4 regions of the Cedecea sp. Ae19-4 genome follow, and region 3 is predicted to be linked to each of the others. Evidence: predicted binding sites of a transcription regulator. Region 3 holds the regulator's gene; each other region holds the start of a gene.

What was found. The regulator CRP, encoded in region 3, controls carbon source genes, mostly activating them, when cyclic AMP is high. The targets are predictions, from matches to a motif close to ATGTGANNNNNNTCACAT.
Region 1: the regulator CRP is predicted to act here: its motif matches at 2,701-2,718, upstream of focA (formate transporter FocA).
Region 2: the regulator CRP is predicted to act here: its motif matches at 2,081-2,098, upstream of AAIE02_RS11680 (YfcZ/YiiS family protein).
Region 4: the regulator CRP is predicted to act here: its motif matches at 2,189-2,206, upstream of srlA (PTS glucitol/sorbitol transporter subunit IIC).

What each region holds. Positions count from the first base shown of each region.
Region 1 is NZ_JBCHWG010000001.1:680,740-684,720, reverse strand. Features, by position in the region: gene serC (3-phosphoserine/phosphohydroxythreonine transaminase) at 1-273, opposite strand, end outside; gene ycaO (30S ribosomal protein S12 methylthiotransferase accessory factor YcaO) at 612-2,375, shown strand; gene focA (formate transporter FocA) at 2,777-3,634, shown strand; gene pflB (formate C-acetyltransferase) at 3,685-3,981, shown strand, end outside.
Region 2 is NZ_JBCHWG010000001.1:2,471,490-2,475,470, forward strand. Features, by position in the region: gene fadJ (fatty acid oxidation complex subunit alpha FadJ) at 1-196, opposite strand, end outside; gene fadI (acetyl-CoA C-acyltransferase FadI) at 196-1,506, opposite strand; gene AAIE02_RS11680 (YfcZ/YiiS family protein) at 1,686-1,970, opposite strand; gene fadL (long-chain fatty acid transporter FadL) at 2,348-3,688, shown strand; gene AAIE02_RS11690 (heavy metal translocating P-type ATPase) at 3,735-3,981, opposite strand, start outside.
Region 3 is NZ_JBCHWG010000004.1:95,449-99,429, forward strand. Features, by position in the region: gene argD (bifunctional acetylornithine/succinyldiaminopimelate transaminase) at 1-445, shown strand, start outside; gene AAIE02_RS21480 (YccS/YhfK family putative transporter) at 448-2,532, opposite strand; gene crp (cAMP-activated global transcriptional regulator CRP) at 2,595-3,227, opposite strand; gene AAIE02_RS21490 (OsmC family protein) at 3,540-3,944, shown strand; gene AAIE02_RS21495 (phosphoribulokinase) at 3,981-3,981, opposite strand, start outside.
Region 4 is NZ_JBCHWG010000003.1:251,269-255,249, reverse strand. Features, by position in the region: gene srlD (sorbitol-6-phosphate dehydrogenase) at 1-181, opposite strand, end outside; gene srlB (PTS glucitol/sorbitol transporter subunit IIA) at 211-573, opposite strand; gene srlE (PTS glucitol/sorbitol transporter subunit IIB) at 585-1,553, opposite strand; gene srlA (PTS glucitol/sorbitol transporter subunit IIC) at 1,563-2,111, opposite strand; gene AAIE02_RS19135 (metal ABC transporter ATP-binding protein) at 2,513-3,208, shown strand; gene AAIE02_RS19130 (metal ABC transporter permease) at 3,205-3,981, shown strand, end outside.

The sequences.
Region 1 (3,981 bases), on a different contig from region 3:
TTTGTCACCGAGAATATTCAGCGGCACGCCTGCAAACTGACCGCGCCCGCCGCCGTGGCAGAATAAAACTTTATAGTTGGAGGGGATTTGCAGCAGATCGCGAAAATCTTTTTCCGCCTCTTCAGCGACCTGAATAAACTCTTTACCACGGTGGCTAATTTCCATTACGGAAGTACCCAGACCGTGCCAGTCGCACAGCTCCTGTTGTGCACGACGAAGTACTTCAGCCGGCAGCATCGCCGGACCAGAACTAAAATTGTATACCTGTGTCATTTCCCCTCACCACGCCTCGAGCAATAAGTTTTTATTACATTATCGGTTTTATCATTCAGCGGCGCAGTGTTGCAATGGTTAATCCCTCGCGGAAGACCAATGTGAGCAAAATCACACAACACAATCTTCCGGCAAGCGAAAAAACTGCCCGATTTCCGACGGCAAGGCAATACGACGGACATGCCCAATGGCGGCCAGTCATTTTACTACCATAACCGCGAGTTACTGTAAGCAGGCATAGCCTGTTATGCTAGCGTCGCCTGCACCGTGCGGAGGATAGCGTCTGCCCGGTAAAACCCGTATCATTGCGCGTTTTGCGTACCATTAAAGTGAACCCCATGACCCAGACATTTATCCCCGGCAAAGATGCCGCCCTGGAAGACTCCATCGCTCGCTTCCAGAAAAAGCTGACCGACCTCGGTTTTAATATCGAAGAAGCCTCCTGGCTTAACCCGGTACCCAACGTTTGGTCGGTGCATATCCGCGACAAAGACAGCGCCCTGTGCTTCACCAACGGTAAAGGTGCGACCAAAAAAGCCGCGCTGGCATCCGCGCTGGGTGAATATTTTGAACGTCTGTCGACTAACTACTTCTTCGCCGACTTCTGGCTGGGCGATACGATTGCGAACGGCCCGTTCGTGCATTACCCGAACGAGAAATGGTTCCCGCTGCCGGAAGATGACCAACTGCCTGAGGGCATCCTCGACGATCGTCTGCGCGCTTTCTACGACCCGGAAAACGAAGTCGGCGCCGGGATGCTGATCGATCTGCAGTCCGGGAACGAAGAGCGCGGTATTTGTGCTCTGCCGTTCACCCGCCAGTCAGACCTGCAAACTGTTTATATCCCGATGAACATCATTGGTAACCTGTACGTCTCCAACGGCATGTCTGCGGGCAACACGGCTAATGAAGCACGGGTCCAGGGTCTGTCTGAAGTCTTCGAGCGTCATATCAAAAACCGCATTATCGCAGAAAGCATCAGCCTGCCAGAGATCCCACAGGATGTGCTGGCCCGCTATCCGGGCGTAGTGGAGTCCATTAAAACGCTTGAAGCTGAAGGCTTCCCTATTTTTGCGTACGACGGTTCTCTGGGCGGTAAGTACCCGGTTATCTGCGTCGTGCTGTTCAATCCGGCCAACGGAACCTGTTTCGCTTCCTTCGGCGCGCACCCTGATTTTGGCGTAGCGCTGGAGCGTACCGTCACCGAGCTGCTGCAGGGGCGCGGCCTGAAAGATCTGGATGTCTTTACGCCGCCAACCTTCGACGATGAAGAAGTCGCTGAACACGCGAACCTGGAAACACACTTCATCGATTCCAGCGGCCTGATTTCCTGGGATATGTTCAAGCAGGATGCAGATTACCCGTTTGCTGACTGGAGCTTTGCTGGCACAACGGAAGAAGAGTTCGCTACCCTGATGGCTATCTTCAAGTCGGAAGATAAAGAAGTGTATATCGCCGACTACGAGCATTTAGACGTTTACGCCTGCCGTATTATCGTCCCAGGCATGTCTGATATTTACCCTGCCGACGACCTGCTGCTGGCCAACAACAGCATGGGCAGCCACCTGCGTGAAACAATTCTTGCGCTGCCGGACAGCGAATGGGAGCAGCAAGACTACCTCGATCTGATTGCCCAACTGGACGACGAAGGCCACGATGATTTCACCCGCGTGCGTGAATTACTGGGCCTGGCTACCGGGAAAGATAACGGCTGGTACACGCTGCGCATTGGCGAACTGAAAGCCATGCTGGCGCTAGCGGGCGGCGATCTTGAGCAGGCACTGATCTGGACCGAATGGACCATGGAGTTCAACGCTTCCATCTTTAGTCCTGAGCGTGCCAACTACTACCGCTGCCTGCAAACTCTGCTTCTGTTGTCACAGGAAGAAGAGCGCGAGCCTCTGCAATACCTGAACGCTTTCGTCCGTATGTACGGGGCTGAAGCCGTGGATGCCGCCAGCGCGGCAATGAGCGGTGAAGCGGCCTTCTATGGGCTGCAGCCAGTGGATAAAGATCTGAAAGCTTTCCCGGCGCATCAGGCGCTGCTGGCCGCGTACGAAAAATTACAGCGCGCTAAAGCCAAATATTGGCAGGTAAAGTAATTTCCTGACAACTTCCTGGTGCGCACGGCACCTTGTCTGAGCTATATTACGGGGCGCTTTTTGCGCCCCTTTTTATTATTGAAACAATAATAATTTATTATGTAATTTTTTGGTTAACTTCAGGTAAATAGTTATTTTTTGACAGCGGCAATAATGTTATCAAAATATAAAAATACCCCATTATAATTAACCAATTTCGCGTAAGGGAGATTCTTAATTCAATTTTATCTATAATTATTAAAATTTATTTTTTCATTTATAATCAATAAATTAAGATGAAAAACAGGTAAAGACCTGCTTTTTCAGTGCCTATTAGCTTGGCGAGATATGATCCACATCAATTTTTACTCTATAATGCTTTGTTAGTATCTCCTCGCCGAATTAAATAAGAGAGAGTTAGTGTGAAAGCTGACAACCCTTTTGATCTAGTACTTCCACCAGCGATGGCAAAAATTGCCGAAGATGCTGGCGTCTATAAAGCAACGAAACAACCGCTAACGACCTTTTACTTAGCGATTACCGCCGGCGTCTTCATTTCGATTGCCTTCGTGTTCTACATCACCGCCACCACAGGCACATCCACGATCCCGTTTGGGATTGCCAAGCTGATTGGCGGCACATGCTTCTCACTGGGTTTAATTCTTTGCGTTATCTGCGGTGCTGACCTTTTCACCTCCACCGTGCTTATCGTCGTAGCCAAAGCCAGCGGCCGTATCACTTGGGGCCAGCTACTGCGTAACTGGGCTAACGTCTACATCGGTAACCTGATCGGTGCTCTACTCTTTGTGCTGCTGATCTGGCTGTCCGGCATGTATATGACCGCCAACGGCGCATGGGGACTGAATGTCCTGCAAACCGCAGATCATAAAATGCACCACACATTTGTTGAGGCCGTCTGCCTTGGCATTCTGGCAAACCTGATGGTGTGTCTCGCCGTCTGGATGAGCTACTCCGGCCGCAGCCTGATGGACAAAATGTTTGCTATGATCCTTCCGGTTGCCATGTTTGTTGCCAGCGGCTTTGAGCACAGCATCGCAAATATGTTCATGATCCCGATGGCTATCGTGGTTCGTGACTTTGCCAGCCCGGAATTCTGGACCGCCGTAGGGTCTTCTCCGGCAAGTTTCTCGCATCTGACCGTGCTGAACTTCATCACCGATAACCTGATTCCAGTCACCATCGGAAACATCATCGGCGGAGGTTTACTGGTTGGGTTGACATACTGGGTAATTTATCTGCGCGGTGGCGACAAGCACTAAGCTCCGTCAGTACGCAGGTTTAAGAACTCCACATTAAAGGTAGGTGTTACATGTCCGAGCAAAATGAAAAGTTAGCCACAGCCTGGGAAGGTTTTGCTAAAGGCGACTGGCAGAATGAAGTTAACGTCCGTGACTTTATTCAGAAAAACTACACCCCTTACGAGGGTGACGAGTCCTTCCTGGCAGGTGCTACCGACGCAACTACCAAACTGTGGGACAGCGTGATGGAAGGCATCAAACTGGAAAACAGCACTCACGCGCCAGTTGACTTCGATACCGACCTCGCGTCTACCATCACCGCTCACGATGCGGGCTACATCAACAAGTCCCTCGAAACTATCGTGGGT
Region 2 (3,981 bases), on a different contig from region 3:
TAAAGTTGTCCGGCTTGCCGGAGATAAATACCAGCCCCTGCACGCTCGGGTTGTCGCGCAGTTTTTTTATAATGCTGTGTACCTGCGCCCCAAATTCGGCCTTCAGGGTATTCATTTTTTCGCCCGGAACGTCGATGGTCACTACGGCAACGTTATCCAGTCGGATGTGTAAATCGAATGCGCCTTGCTGTGCCATCACTCCACCTCCAGAACCATTGCCGCACCAAGCCCACCGGCCGCACACGCGGTAACGAGGCCAAAGCCTCCCCCGCGGCGACGCAGTTCATGCAGCGTCTGGGTAATCATCCTTGCGCCCGTCGCCGCAAACGGATGCCCGTAGGCGATCGACCCTCCCAGCACGTTAAATTTCGCGTCATCGACTTCGCCCGTGGCGTGAGCCCGGCCCAGCACATTGCGGGCAAAGTTTTCACTAGAAAGCATTTTCAGGTTGGCTAACGTCTGCGCGGCAAAGGCTTCGTGCATATCAAACAGGGTCAAATCATTCAGCGTAATGCCCGCGCGCTCAAGCGCCAGCGGCGTCGCCCACGCCGGGCCAAGCAGCATATCCTGCCAGACATCAATGGCGGTGAACGCGTAGCTGCGCAGGAAACCGAGCGGCTTGAGGCCAAGCTCTTTTGCCCGGGATTCGGTCATCAGGATCACGGCCGCAGCGCCGTCCGTCAGCGGCGTACTGTTAGCCGCGGTCACGGTGCCGTGCTTGCGGTCAAACGCCGGACGGAGTTTTGCATAATCGGCGAGGCTGGAGCCTTTACGCACGTTGTTATCTTCAGCGAACGGCTGACGATAGGGAGGAATAAACGCCGTCATCACTTCATCGGCCAGCTTTCCTTCCTGCCAGGCCTGGGCGGCACGCTCGTGGGAACGATGTGCCAGCGCGTCCTGCTGTTCGCGAGTGATGCCGTGAGTTTTCGCCATCTGCTCAGCGGTATCCCCCATACGCAGACCGGTAGAATATTCAGCCACGGCGGGAGGAACTGGCAAAAGATCGCGAGGACGTAATTTGGAAAACAGTTTCAGCCGCTGCCCAAGCGTGCGCGCTTTGTTCACGTCCACCAGCGTACGGCCCAGCTTTTTGCTGACGCCAATAGGCAGCACGGAAGAAGAATCTGCGCCACCTGCAATCCCGGCGCGAATGGTGCCGGCCATCAAACTTTCGGCTACGTTTGCAACGGCCTGGAAACTTGTGGCGCAGGCACGGCTGACGCTGTAGGCATCGGTATGGACGCTCATGCCGGTCGCCAGCACGATTTCACGGGCAATGTTTGGCGCTTCCGGCATTTGTACCACCTGGCCAAAGACCAGTTGCTCAATCGCCTCGGGCGGCACTTCGCTGCGGGCCATCAGCTCGCTCACCACCATATTGCCGAGATCGACGGCGGGAATACCATGAAAAGCCGTGGCCTGACGGGCAAACGGCGTGCGTAAACCACTGACAATGGCAATACGATCGCCCTGGCGGGTAATCAACGGCAGTGCCTGACTCATAACGCTCCCCTGCTAAAAAAAGTGAATACAGACAAAAAGTGGTCTGACCTGATCACAGTCTTAACTAAAAATTCACATCCAGCCAACCAGCGGGCGAAAAAAATGGGAGAAGCGACACGAATTATTACATAACGAAATGAACGCCCCCGCTTTACACGGGGGAATTAGAGAGCGGGAATTTAACGCAGGCCGAGCTGGAAAATCATCGTTTCAGCCTGGCAGCTAAACTGGAAATCGATATCCAGCTGCACGCCGTCGGCGACTTCGGTGTAGCGCGGTGTAATCTGGCAAGGTTCAGACTCAACGTCACGGGCTTTAGCCGTTAACGCAGCCAGCACTTCATCGGCTTCTGTTTTGCTAGTAAATACACGGCTGTAGGAGGCGATGCAATCTGTGTTGTCGATAATAGAACCGACATCAATGCAGCAGCAAACCGGGGTTTCATCGGCGGTATTTTTACTCATCACGCTTTCCTCTGTAATGCGGCTTAAAATAGGAGAATGGTTAAAATAATTGTGGCTATTTTACGCCCGCCGTTGCATCTGCTCCAGTTGATAATCCTCACAAAACCGACAAGTGACGGAAATCACACTTAAAAATGATCTAAAACAAATAACATCCCCGCTTTGATGAGAAGTTCCCCCCAATTTTGCCACTCAGATCCCGTTTTCAAGATCAAACATGAAAAACTTTAGAAACAAACTTGCAACATCCTCGCTGGTCAGACCTATACTCTCGCCACTGGTCTGATTTCTCTGTACCCGATCAGTCCCTACTATTCGCGCTCCTGTTACGGTATGTAACATTGTTTGCATAAAAATAAATCAATGAGGTTTTGGTCATGAGCCAGAAAAACCTGTTTACAAAGTCAGCCCTCGCGGTTGCAGTGGCAATAGTCTCCTCCCAGGCGTACGCCGCCGGCTTTCAATTAAACGAGTTCTCTTCCTCTGGCCTTGGCCGAGCGTATTCGGGGGAAGGTGCAGTTGCGGATAATGCGGGTTCAGCAAGCCGCAACCCCGCTACCATCATGATGTTCGATCGCCCTTCTTTCTCCGCTGGTGCTATCTTCGTTGACCCGGACGTTGATATCTCCGGCCGTTCGCCGTCAGGCAAAAGCCTGGATGCGAAAAACATCGCGCCAACCGCATGGGTCCCTAACCTGCACTTTGTGGCGCCGATCAACGACCAGTTTGGCTGGGGTGCGTCCGTTACCTCTAACTACGGCCTGGCCACCGAGTATAATGACAGCTACGCAGCAGGCTCGATGGGCGGTACCACCGACCTGACGACCCTGAACATGAACCTGAGCGGCGCCTACCGCCTGAACAGCAACTGGAGCTTCGGCCTCGGTTTCGACGCGGTTTATGCTAAAGCGAAGATTGAGCGCTATGCGGGCGATCTGCCACAAATTCTGGCGGCAAATCCAAAAGTTCCAGCAGCTTATAAAGGTCTGCTCGGATCTATCCCTGCAGATACCCAAATCGCCCATCTGAAGGGTGACAAATGGGGCTTCGGCTGGAACGCCGGGATCCTGTATGAAATTGATAAAGACAACCGCTACGGCTTCACCTACCGCTCTGAAGTGAAAATTGACTTCGACGGCGACTATAAGAGCAGCCTGCCACCATCAAGTGCTTTGCCACCGGCACTCTCCGGTATCCTGTCCGCAAACAACATTCCTGTCGGCACGGGCGGCGCGACTATTCCTGGCTCTCTGAACCTGTATCTGCCTGAGATGTGGGAACTGTCCGGTTATAACAAAGTGGCACCAAAATGGGCCATCCACTATAGCCTGACCTACACCAGCTGGAGCCAGTTCCAGGAGCTGAAAGCGAAAGACAGCAACGGCCAGAAGCTGTTCTATAAAGATGAAGGCTTCCGGGATGCTTACCGCATCGCGCTGGGTACCACCTACTATATGGACGACAACTGGACGTTCCGTACCGGTATCGCGTTCGATGACAGCCCGGTGCCGGCTAACAAGCGTTCTATCTCCATTCCGGACCAGGACCGCCTGTGGCTGAGCGCCGGTACCACCTATGCGTTCAACAAAGACGCGTCTGTGGACGTAGGCGTTTCCTACATGCACGGTCAGAAAGTGAACATTGAAGAGTACCCGTACTCCTTCAAATCTGAAGGTAAAGCCTGGCTGTACGGCGCTAACTTCAACTACGCGTTCTAAGTTACTGCCCCGAAAAGTAAAGCGCCTTCATCAGAAGGCGCTTTTTTTATGCCTGCTCGTTTAGCTTCTCTTCAAACCGCAGTAATCTTCCCGCATTGCCGAGCACCAGCAGCGTGCTGAGATTATGCAACAGCGCAGCGATAACTGCGCCAGAAGCGCCAAGCCAGCCAAAAGCCGCCATCGCGACAATGGCCAGCGTCCAGCCCAGGCCGATAAATACGTTGACCTGCAAAGTCCGTCGGCAACAGCGGCTCAGGCGCACGCAGGTGCCCAGCCGGCGAAGATCGCTGCCG
Region 3 (3,981 bases):
TGGTTTCCCGGTAAGCGCTATGCTGACTACCCATGAAATTGCCTCCGCGTTCCACGTCGGCAGCCACGGTTCTACCTACGGCGGCAACCCATTGGCCTGTGCGGTGGCCGGGGCGGCTTTCGATATCATCAACACGCCGGAAGTCCTCAAAGGTGTGGCGGACAAACGTCAGCTTTTCGTTGAACAACTGCAAAAGATAAACGCACAGTTCGATCTGTTCAGCGACATTCGCGGCATGGGGCTGTTGATTGGCGCAGAGCTTAACGAGAAGTACAAAGGGCGCGCCCGCGAGTTTCTCTACGCTGGCGCGGCAGAAGGTGTGATGGTATTGAACGCCGGGCCGGACGTTATGCGCTTCGCGCCTTCGCTTATTGTCGAGGACGCGGATATCCTGGAAGGGATGCAGCGCTTCGCCAAAGCGGCTGCCAGCGTGGTAGCCAGCTAAGGCTAACCCGAGCGTCGCAGACGGCGGTTGAGCCAGATCCCATGATGAGGCCGCTGGCGCCAGGCGACCGAGGAGATGGTATGCATGGTGTTCAGGTGGCCAATAATCCGCTGTAAATGCTGCTCCATGGTGCTTAACGGCCCCGTGGGCAGCGTGTCCGATTCCAGGATATTCGTGTCGTTCGACCCGCCAGGCCCGTCATACTCCAGCCTTTGCTGGCACCGCTGTAACCCAATCTCACAAGACTGTAGATATTTCTGCGCCAGGTCCGGCGTCAGCATGTTGTGTTCGCGCGCCAGCGTGGTCATGGCGTTGATATGCTCGACGATGAACTGGCTGTGCGTCACCCAAAGTTTCATGTCTGCCAGGTAGTGGGAGTTAAAGCCTGGCTCCTGCATCGCCTGATTGAGCGAGTTGAACAGCGCATTGTGCGCCTGGTTGACCCGCATACGCTGCCAGGCCAGCGGCGTGGGCTCTGGATCGTTGCTTAGTATCAGCCGAATAGCGTCCTGGTCCGCCTCCAGCGCGTCGTGGGCGTTCTGACGCAGCAGGCCGGTTTGCCACTGTGGCCACAGCCAGATCATGCCGCCAAAGGCGATCAGGCAGCCAAGCAGAGTGTCTATCAGCCTGGGAATAATGTAACTCTCGGCGCTGAGGGTGATGAGCTGCAGGGTATATACCGCCGTGACGGTGAAGCCAATGGTGGCCCAGCCGTAGCTTTTGCGGATAAACAGGTAACTCACCAGCGTAATCATTAACATCGCCAGCAGGGTGTAGCTGTCCGGGACGTGGAAGTGCAGGGTGATACCCGCGATACATAGCCCCGCCATGGTACCTGCCGCCCTGTGAACAATGCGCACCCGCGTTGCACCGTAGCCGTTTTGCGTCACGAACATCACCGTCATTAGGATCCAATACGGCTTTGGCAGGTGTAAGAAGGAGCCCAGCAGGCTGGCAATGGTCAGCATCACACCTAAGCGCGCGGAGCTGCGCAAAGCGGAGGATTTAAACGAGAGATAGCTTTTCAGGGCCGGGAAAAACGGTAAACGGCGTTCCCTGTCCTCCATTAAATCCCTCACGTACAGCGGCCGCTGGGTTTTCAGTACCCGGGCAATGCGGCTGAAGTGGTAATGGCAGAACTGCCCCACTGGATTGTCCGGATTCTGGCGGGCGATTTTTTCCAGGGCGTCGATCTGCTTATCCATGGTAAAGCGCGTTGGATAGCGGTGGTAAAGAATATCGTCTGCCAGCACGCGCAGGCGCGCGGCGATGGTTTGAGCATTCCAGCGGATCACGGCTTCCGCATGGCTTTGCTCGACCAGTTTTTGCACCTCTTCAGGCTGATGCAGGCTAACCGAAATGTGTTCCTGCAGATCCAGCGCAACCTGGAAAGCGCGTAACAGACGCTTGTAGCCGTTTTGCTGGTTGGCCGATAGCATATGCAGCTGCTGGTAGCAGGTAGTGATCAGGTCGACGGCTTTTTGCTGGCGGGCCAGCAGCGGCGGCAGCGCTTTTTCCGGGTCGGTATGCTGGGTCAGCAGGCTGTACTTTGCTTCGCAGTAATCTGCCAACTGGCGGTACAGCAGGCTGAGCGACTCCCTGAGCGGTTGTTCACGCCATAGCCGGAACCAGAACCAGTTGAAGGCGCCGTACCAGATGGTGCCGAAGATATAGAGTACCATGGGCTTCCAGATCGGCATATTCCCGGCCATGCTGAGCGTAAAAATAGCGGCGATCAGCGATGCGGGCAGCAGACGGGCGTGAAGTGAGCTGATTTCTGCCGTCACGCCGAGCAGCAGAGCCATGACGATCAATATCGCCGGGAGCGGGATGTGGGTGTAAAGCAGCAGAAGCTGCAGGATAAGGCTGCTGAGAGCGAACAGGCTGCCGCCGATGATCAATCGTTTGAAGAAGCGCTTGTGCGGCGTGTCCAGCCCGGCAATGTTGCAGCAGGCGGGAACTAACGAGAAGAGCAGACCGTTTTGCAGGTTGCCAAGCAGCAGGCCGACAGCCACGGGAAGACACAGCACCAGCGTTTGCCGCAGCGCGTAGTTAACTTCCGGGTGGTAAATTAATCTCTTCCACATAGCCTGAATTGTAGAGACAAAAAAGGCGTGTTACCGAAGCGACACGCCTTTATAAGGGCTAATTAACGGGTGCCGTAAACGACAATCGTTTTACCGTGGGCGGAAATGAGGTTCTGATCTTCCAGCATTTTCAGAATACGGCCAACGGTTTCGCGGGAGCAGCCCACGATCTGACCGATTTCCTGGCGGGTGATTTTGATTTGCATCCCGTCCGGGTGGGTCATGGCATCCGGCTGTTTAGCCAGGTTCAGCAGCGTCTGAGCAATGCGGCCGGTCACGTCGAGGAAGGCGAGGTTGCCTACTTTCTCAGAAGTTACCTGCAGGCGGCGCGCCATCTGGGAAGAAAGGCGCATCAGGATGTCCGGGTTGACCTGAATCAGCTGACGGAATTTTTTATAGGAAATTTCAGCTACTTCACAGGCTGACTTGGCGCGAACCCAGGCGCTACGCTCCTGGCCTTCTTCGAACAAACCTAATTCACCAATGAAATCACCCTGATTCAGATAAGAAAGGATCATCTCCTTGCCTTCTTCATCTTTAATCAGAACAGCTACGGAGCCTTTGACGATGTAGTACAGCGTCTCCGCCTTTTCACCCTGGTGAATCAGCGTGCTCTTCGACGGATACTTATGAATGTGGCAATGAGACAAGAACCATTCGAGAGTCGGGTCTGTTTGCGGTTTGCCAAGCACCATGCGCGGTTATCCTCTGTTATAAACTGGCTACCAAAGACAAGACGCGGAACCTCTTGTCTGGCGTTGCAATCGTGAAATTTTCCCAAGCCCTGGGAGCTGGCGGGCAGGTTAACCCTGCGGCCTGTAATTAGTCGTTTCCTCTGCTTACGGCATAAACGTCTCTGTATCGCAGCAGCATCCGGATTGTTTTAGCATAGCTTTTGGTTAGTGTCTTGTATTGTCTCGTTTCAGCATGACCTGGATCGCCTTACGTTGCCAGTTTTCACGTAGACGCGTAATCTGAAAGAAATTTTTATTACGGGAGTAGGTAAAATGCAGGCACGTGTTAAATGGGTGGAAGGCATGACCTTCCTCGGCGAATCCGCTTCTGGCCACCAAGTTCTGATGGACGGGAACTCCGGGGATAAAGCGCCAAGCCCGATGGAAATGCTGCTGATGGCCGCGGGCGGTTGTAGCTCAATTGACGTGGTGTCGATTCTGCAAAAAGGCCGCCATGATGTGACGAATTGTGAGGTGAAACTGACTTCCGAACGTCGTGAAGAAGCACCTCGTCTGTTTACCCGCATTCATTTGCATTTTGTTGTGACCGGGAAAGAGCTGAAAGAAAGTGCGGTTGCCCGCGCCGTTGAGCTGACCGCAGAGAAATATTGCTCGGTGACGTTGATGCTGGAGAAAGCCGCAGAGATTAGCCACAGCTACGAAATTATTGAAGCCTAAGTAGAAAAGGGCGGTATACAGACCGCCCTTACGCCAT
Region 4 (3,981 bases), on a different contig from region 3:
CCGAGCCAAATCCCCAGGCAGAACCCGGCCCGTACTGGTCGTTAATTTCCTGCGCGACGCGGGCCGCTTTCTCACTTTGAATATCCACCACGGCAACTTTGTAGCCTTCCTGGGCCAGCCCATGGCAGAGAAACGCCCCGAGCGTTTGGCCTCCACCGATGACAACGGCAACCTGATTCATGTTTTACTCCTTTGATTAAATGACAATGTTTATGCAACAAACTTCAGCTGGCAGCCGGGTTCAATGCCCTGAGGCAGCGGGCCAGCGACGTGTACGGTGCCAGGGTATTCCGCCCGTGCTTCACCATCGAAGCGCAGGGTGATGTGCCCGAGCTCCTGCAAGTTTTGCTGGGCCACGTCGCCGACGGCGGTAACGGCGTAATGCTGGCCATTGAGTTCAAAGTGGATACCTGGCTTTAGCTGGCCGGTCAGCTCGCCGTGGCAGTGGATAAAGCAGTAATCCTGAATATCCGCCGGGGCGCCTTCCCGAAAGGTAATAAGCATGTTGTCTGCCAGCGCCTCGCGAGCGCACTCTCCAATCTGGACGATGGTGGTCTGGTAAATGGTTTGCATGGGGCTTTCCTTTATTGGTAGATGAAGCCGGACACCAGCCAGGCAATTAGCACGGTAGGGGCGCCCGTTAAAAAGCGCCCGACCAGCACAGAAGGCACGCCGACGCGCACCGTTTCCTGGCGCGCTTCCGCCAGAGACAAGCCAACAGGAATAAAATCGCAGGCGGCCTGGGCGTTAATGGCGAACAGCGCGGGCAGCGCCAGGTGAGGAGGGATATGTCCGAGGCCAATCTGCACCCCAATCAGCACCCCGATGACCTGCGCAATCACCGCCCCAGGGCCAAGGAAAGGTGAGAGCAGGGGGAAGGAACAAATCAGCGCGAGCGTAATCAGACCGAGAGGGTTATTGGCCAGCGGGGCCAGGCCGTGGGCAATCCAGTCCCCTAAGCCGGACGCCATGATGATGCCAATCAGCGCCGACACGAAGGCCATAAAAGGCAGAATCGTTTTCAGAACCGTGTCGATAGTGTCGCGCCCCGCCTGAAACAGCACGGCGACGGCTGAACCCATTCCCATACCGACTTTGGCCAGCAGGCCGTCGCTTTGTTCGGTGATTTTTTTGCTGGCGTCGTAGTCCCGCGCTGGCGCAGGTTTGCGTTCGGCCTGCGGTTCGCCATCGGCCCAGCTAATGTTTTCTTCCCGGACGCCTGATACGTAAATATCTTCAACGATGTACTGCGCCAGGGGGCCTGATTTGCCGGTGGCGTGGATATTGATGGTCGGGATGCGGCGTTTAGGGTAGAGCCCGCAGCGCAGCGTGCCCCCGCAGTCTATGATTGCCAGCGCAATTTCTGCCTCCGGCGGCTCGCCGTCTTTAAAACCGTCTACCGCCTGGCAGCCGGTCATTTCACTCAGCTTATCGACGATTGCCGGGCGCGTACCCGCCGTGATGTAAACGATCTTTTTGCTCGGATCGACCGGGACGATCAGCGGCCCGCCCCATCCACCCTGGCCTTTTTCAATACGAATGCTTTGAGTCATGATTTTTCCTTAGAGGCGGACCTGGCGTTCCAGCTCAATGCCCATTTTTTTCTCGAAAATCGAGGTGGTGAGATCGGTTATCCAGCCGCGGAAGAAGTTGGTAACCAGCCCAACCAGCAAATAGCTCACTGCAAGCGGGGCCAGCGGCAGGCCCAGCGTCGTTAACCCGCTGGCAATGCCCAGATAAACAAACAGTTCGCCAGGGTTGATGTGGGGAAACAAACCGTTCATCGAATGGCAGCTATACGATGCGGCGGCGTAATAGCTTGGTTTGTACTTCTCAGGCATAAAGCGCCCCAGACTTAGCGTCATCGGATTGCAGAACACGAAGGTGCCGATGCAGGGTAGCAAGAGGTAACGCGAAACGGGGTTGCCGGCGCAGCGCTGCGCCATACGTTCAATGCGGTGCTGGCCGATAAAGTTAATCAGCGCGTTCATTATCACCAGCAGGCTGATCAGCAGAGGGAGAATGCCGGTCACCATACCGGTAAAGACCTCTCCGCCTTTCTGAAACAGGCCAATAAACCACTCCGCCCCGTGGGTAATCATGTCGATCATTTCTGTCTCCTGTAGGGTTATCTGCTCACCGTTGTTCCCGGTGGTGGCTCATATTAATCATTTTGAAATGCGTAAATATGTTATTTAGATCTCATTGTGAAATATAAATCTATCAGTTTGAAAGATTATTGAGTGATGAAAGAGGTGAAAAAATGACGTTCTGATTAACGGAAGGGAAAAGGGGGCTTGATTGAGGGTTCGTTTATGCCGAGGTGTAAAACAGGAATTTACAAGGACTACTGGGTAGATTATGTTATGTTATAACGAAACAATATTGGTGCCGGTATGTCTGTTGCAGCTCCCTCTTCACTGTTTAGCCTTTCCGGGCTATTTCGCGCGGCCCTTGTCGCGCTGCTGATCCTCGGCCTGTGGGGCGCCATTCATTGGGCGGTTATCCTGCCATGATCGAACTGCAGAATCTCGAGCTGGGCTATTACGGCAACGTGGTTGTGTCGGCCCTCAGCGGCCAGTTTCAGCGCGGCAGCATGACGGCGGTGATTGGGGCGAACGGCTGCGGTAAATCGACGTTGTTAAAAACCCTGGCCGGGCTACTGCCTCCCATTTCCGGCAGCGTAAAGTTTCAGGACAATATGCGCCCGCGCATTGCCTGGCTGCCGCAGTTAGGGGAGATGGATCGGCAATTTCCCGCCACGGTTTATGACGTGGTTTGTATGGGGAGCTGGCCGGGACGCGGGCTGTTTTCCGGCCTTCGTCGCCAGCACCGTGAACGCGTGACGGAAGCGATTGAGCGCGTGGGATTAAGTGAGCATTACCTGCGGCCGATTGATGTGCTCTCAGGGGGACAGTTTCAACGCATGCTGTTTGCTCGCCTGCTGGTTCAGGACGCACCGCTGGTCCTGCTCGATGAGCCGTTCACCGGCGTGGATGCGCAGACCAGTGAATTTTTAATGGAACTGATGTGCCAGATGCACCGGGATGGCAAGACGCTTATCAGCGTGCTGCATAACAACGAGCTGGTACGCCGGCATTTTCCTGAAGTCTTGCTGCTCACCCCGGAGGGTTACCAGTGGGGTAACGCCGACGAAGCCTTAGCGCAATATGCTTCCTTTCGCCCACGCCTGGTACAAACTGCATGATTTATCACCTTTTTATTGAGCCGTTTGTGGCTTACGGCTTTATGCGCCGCGCGCTGGTGGCCTGCCTGTCGCTTTCTCTGAGTACCGTTCCGCTTGGCATTTTTCTTCTGCTTCGTCGTATGAGTCTGGTGGGTGACGCGCTTTCTCATGCCATTTTACCCGGCGTTGCCGTGGGTTATCTGGTTGCCGGTATGTCTCTGGTGGCAATGGGCATTGGTGGGTTTGTCGCTGGCGTGCTGGTGGCTTTACTTTCCGGCTGGGTTAGCGCCCGGACGCCGTTAAAAGAAGATGCCAGCTTTGCCGGATTCTACCTTGGGTCGCTGGCACTCGGCGTGACGTTGATATCATTGCGCGGTTCAAGCGTTGACCTGCTGCACCTGCTATTTGGCTCAATTCTCGCCGTGGATGGTGAGGCTATTAAGTTTGTGGGGCTCATTGCAAGCGTGACGCTGATTGCGCTGGCGCTGCTTTATCGCGGCCTGGTGCTGGAGTCGTTTGACCGCAGCTTTTTACAGGTGAACAACCGGCTGCTGCCGTCGCTGATACACGGCACGTTTTTGGCGCTGCTGGTGCTTAACCTGGTGGCCGGTTTCCAAATCCTCGGCACGTTAATGTCCGTTGGCCTGATGATGCTCCCCGCCATTGCCGCGCGCTGCTGGGCTAAGACATTGCCGGGCTCGATCGCTCTTGCCGTGGTGTGTGGCCTGATTTGTGCCTGGTTAGGGCTGGTGTGGTCTTTCTACGCCTCGTTACCTGCCGGGCCGGCCATTGTG